Regions from separate parts of the Geodermatophilus sp. CPCC 205506 genome, predicted to be linked through region 1. Evidence: predicted binding sites of a transcription regulator. Region 1 holds the regulator's gene; the other holds the start of a gene.
The links. The regulator LexA, encoded in region 1, represses DNA repair genes until DNA is damaged. The targets are predictions, from matches to a motif close to TCGAACANNTGTTCGA.

Region 1 (2,198 bases):
GTCGTCGGGGACCGCATGCTGGCGATGAACGACGGCGGCGACCAGGTCGACGTCTACGAGCTCGACGGGAACTGCCAGGTGCTCACCGTGCAGTCCGCGCCGATCGATCCCTACGACCCCGAGGACCTCGCCGTCGCCGCCGACGGCACCGTCTGGCTGGCCGACACCGGTGACAACAACGGAGTCCGCGACACGGTGGCGCTGCTGGCGCTCCGGCCCGACGGCGGCTCGGCGGTCTACCGGCTCGCCTTTCCCGACGGAGCCCGGGACGTCGAGGCGCTGCTCCTCGCGCCGGACGGCACTCCCTTCCTCGTGTCCAAGGAGGTCCTCGGTGCCAGCAAGGTGTTCCGGCCCGTGGCCGCGCTGGTCGGCTCGGGCGTCGTCGGGCTGACCGAGGTCGCCGGGGTGGAGTTCACCGTGACCGGCACGCCCGGCGGCCCGGTCGGGAGGGCCGGGCAGCTGATGGTCACCGGTGGCGCGGTCTCGGCGGACGGGCGCCTCCTGGCCCTGCGGACCTACACCGACGCCTACGTCTGGCCGCTGTCCGGGTCCGACGTCGCGGGCGCGCTCGCTGCCGAGCCGACCCGGATCGCACTGCCCGAGTCCCCGCAGGGGGAGGCGATCAGCTTCACGGCCGACGGCAGCGGCGTGGTGGTGGCCAGCGAGGGCCTGCCGAGCGACATCACCGTCGTGCCGTTGGCCGAGCCCCCCAGCCCGGCACCGGCCGGCGACGAGGCAGCCGCTTCGGAGGGACTCGTCGGCGGAGGCGTGTCGCCGATCGCCGCCGGGGTGGTCGCCGCCGTGATCGCGGCGGCAGTGGTCTGGATCGGCGGGAGGCTGCGCCGCCGCGACTGACCCGCGGCTGCGGGCCTCCCTCGTCCCGCCGGTGACCTGCACGGGCGGCGGTCCTCGCCCGTGCCGCCGGTGCCCGACGAGGCCGGCGGTCCTCGCCCGTGCCTCCGGCGGCGGCACGGGCGCGCCGGCGCCGCGTCAGACCCGGCGCAGCACCGTGACGACCCGGCCCAGGATCGTCGCCTCGTCGCCCGGGATGGGCTCGTACGCCGGGTTGTGCGGCATCAGCCACACATGGCCGTCCCGCCGCTTGTAGGTCTTCACCGTCGCCTCGCCGTCGAGCATCGCGGCGACGATCTCGCCGTTCTCGGCGTTGGGCTGCTGGCGCACGACCACCCAGTCGCCGTCGCAGATCGCCGCCTCCACCATCGAGTCGCCGGCGACCTTGAGCATGAACAGGGTGCCCTCGCCGACCAGCTCGCGGGGCAGCGGGAAGACGTCCTCCACGGCCTGCTCGGCCAGCACGGGACCACCGGCGGCGATCCGGCCGACCAGCGGCACGTACGTGGGGGCCGGGACCTGCTCGCCGGCGACGGCCGGGAGGGGCGCCGGCTGCACCGTCTCGCTCGCGGTGTCACCGGGCAGCCGGACGTCGAGCGCCCGGGGCCGGTTCGGGTCGCGGCGCAACCAGCCCTTCTTCTGCAGCACCGTCAGCTGGTGCGCCACCGAGGAGGCGGAGGACAGCCCGACCGCCTCGCCGATCTCGCGCACCGACGGGGGGTAGCCACGCCGCTCGATGGAGTCGCGGATGACCTCCAGCACCCGTCGCTGACGCTGGGTGAGGCCGTCCCCGGCCTCGCCGCGGTCGGGGAAGGTGCGCACGGATGCCGTCTCGGTGGTCGCCGGCGCGCCAGCCGCCCCCCGGCGATTCCCTGACGTCCCGCTCTTCTCCGCCACCGTCGCCTCCTCGCCGGCTGCTCTGCGCAGCGCGTCTCGTCCGTCGGGATGGACCGTAGCGCGCCGGACGCGCTGGATCAAACACATGTTCGAAGTCCGGGTGGGGCGCTGTGGCTTTCGTCGGACCCGTCCGGTAGACATCGCACAGACGTTCGAATCGAACAAGCGTTCGATGGTCCGGCAGTTCCCTCGGGAGGAGTGGTCGTGGCACAGGTGCAGCAGGCGGTGTTGGAGTTCGACGACGCGGTGCAGGTGCCCTGGCGGCCCCGTCTCCGGGTGGTCCCGGCGGCGGACGGGTCACCCCGCGAGCACGCCCCGCGTCCTGCGGTGACACGGTCGGGTGAGGCGCGCGTCGGCGCCGCCCGACCGCCCGTGCCGACCGGTCCGGCCCGTCCGGGTGCGGCGCGCGGTGCGCGTCCGGGTGTGCCGGGCGCGCGGCCGGGAGCAGG
Region 2 (2,198 bases), on a different contig from region 1:
CGGTCGTGCGGACGGCGGCGAACGTGCGCTGGTTCCGGTAGCGGTTGTAGCCCACGCGCGCGGCCTGGGCGGACTTCCGGCTGGCCCGGTCGTCGGTGAGCCACTGGTGCTGGGCGTCGGCGACGATCACCGAGCCGTCGGAGAAGTGCACCTCGTAGCAGGGCCGGCCGGCCATCACATCCGTGGCCGCGACGACCGTGGTCGGGCGGCCGTCGGACCCGATCACGCGATCGCCCACGCGGACCTCACCCATCGTCGTCCACCCCGTGGGCGTCGCGATCGGGGTGTCCAGGGCCAGCGCCTTGCCCACACCGGGACGCGCCGCGATGACCACCATCTGACCGGCCTGGAGGCCGTTGGTCAGCTCGTCGAGGTCGCGGATGCCGGTGGGCACACCGCGGGCGGTGCCGCCGCGCGAGGCGATGGCGTCGAGCTCGTCCATGGTGGGCTGCAGGACGTCCTCGAGGCGCGAGTAGTCCTCGCTCATGCGCTTCTCGGTGACGTCGTAGATCTCCTGCTGGGCGCGGTCGACGATGTCGTCGACGTCGCCCTTGCCCCCCGCCGCGCCGTAACCGAGCTGCACCACGCGGGTGCCCGCCTCGACCAGCCGCCGCAGTACGGCCTGCTCGGCGACGATCGCGGCGTAGTAACCGGCGTTGGCGGCCGTGGGCGTGGCCTGGATGAGCGTGTGCAGGTAGACCGCGCCGCCCATCTTCGACAGCTGGTCGGTGCGGTTGAGCTCGGCGGCGACGGTGATGGCGTCGGCCGGCTCACCCCGGCCGTACAGGTCGAGGATGCAGTCGTAGATCACCTGGTGCGCCGGCCGGTAGAAGTCGGGACCGGCGAGCACCTCCACGACGTCGGCGATCGCGTCCTTGCTCAGCAGCATGCCGCCGAGCACCGACTGCTCCGCCGCGACGTCCTGCGGCGGCTGCCGGTCGTACTCCGGCGCCGTCGGCATCGGTCGGCTGAAGTCGTCGGCCACCGCCACGGAGGTCCTCCATCCACTCACCGGCGCACCCGCGAACAGACCCCGGCCATCGGCCGGGGCCTGGTGGGGGAAGCACCAGAAACGCGTACACCTGACTCGAACGTGTGTTCGGGTCCATTGCTACTCCCGGGCACCGACAGTCCGGGCCGTCGGGAGGTCTGGGAAGGACGGTAGGAAGAGGAGACGGACCCGTCCAACACCGCTGTGCACCTCGTTCTGCACAACTTGTGGACAAGTCGGTGGACACAGACGTGTCGACATGTGGAGACAGCGGGGGACGCCGAGCGCCGCGTTCCCACATCCCCCGGCTGACCAGCGGAAAGACCACGCACCGGGTGTGGACGGGAGAATTCCCGGAGAAATCGCTGTGTCGTTCGCGGCGTGTCGCCGGAGACGCGCCACGCGCCCCAGCAGCCACACGTCCACAGCCCCCGCGGGGAGCCGTCGGAGGCCACCCTGAGCCCCGTCATCGGCGTCGCCGACCGCCGTGTCCCCGCGGCGGCGACCGAGGAGGGGAGGACCGATGGCCGTCACCCGCACAGCCGTCAACCCGTGGCCGTGGTCGGTCGCCTTCGGCTTCGATCAGGCGGCGGTGCTCGAGGGCGCCGGCCGCGTCCTGGTGTGCTCCGGGCAGGCCGCCGTGTCGGCCGACGGCACTCCGCAGCACCCCGGCGACCTCGCGGCCCAGGTGTCACTCACCGTGGACAACATCGAGACGGTGCTCCGGGACGCCGGCATGACGCTCGCCGACCTCGTCCGGATGACCGTCTACACGACCGACGTCGACGCCATGATGGGCTGCTGGGGCACCCTCGCCGAGCGCCTCGACGCCGCCGGCGTCCGGCCGACGTCGACCCTGGTGGGCGTCACCCGCCTGGCGTTCGCGGAGCTCATGGTCGAGATCGAGGTGACCGCGGTCGCCTGATCCCCGGACGCCGCGAGGGGCGCCGGACCGGAGTCCGACGCCCCTCGCGGGCGGTGCCGTGCGGCCCTCTGGTGGCTCCTTACCCGGCGACGACCTCGATGGCCATCTGGGTGGACACCTCGGGGTGCACCCGCACGGTGACGGTGTGCTGGCCCGTGGTCTTGATGCTGCTGGGCAGCTCCACCCGGCGACGGTCGAGCTCGGGGCCGCCGGCGGCGCTCACCGCGTTGACGACGTCGGCGGTGGTGACCCGGCCGAACAGGCGGCCACCGTCACCGGCGC

Region 2: the regulator LexA is predicted to act here: its motif matches at 1,088-1,103, upstream of MY520_RS26805 (replicative DNA helicase).

Annotation. Positions count from the first base shown of each region.
Region 1 covers NZ_JALPKP010000008.1:50,089-52,286, forward strand. The annotation lists gene MY520_RS06540 (hypothetical protein) at 1-855, shown strand, start outside; gene lexA (transcriptional repressor LexA) at 991-1,674, opposite strand.
Region 2 covers NZ_JALPKP010000082.1:6,271-8,468, reverse strand. The annotation lists gene MY520_RS26805 (replicative DNA helicase) at 1-991, opposite strand, end outside; gene MY520_RS26800 (RidA family protein) at 1,515-1,916, shown strand; gene rplI (50S ribosomal protein L9) at 1,996-2,198, opposite strand, start outside.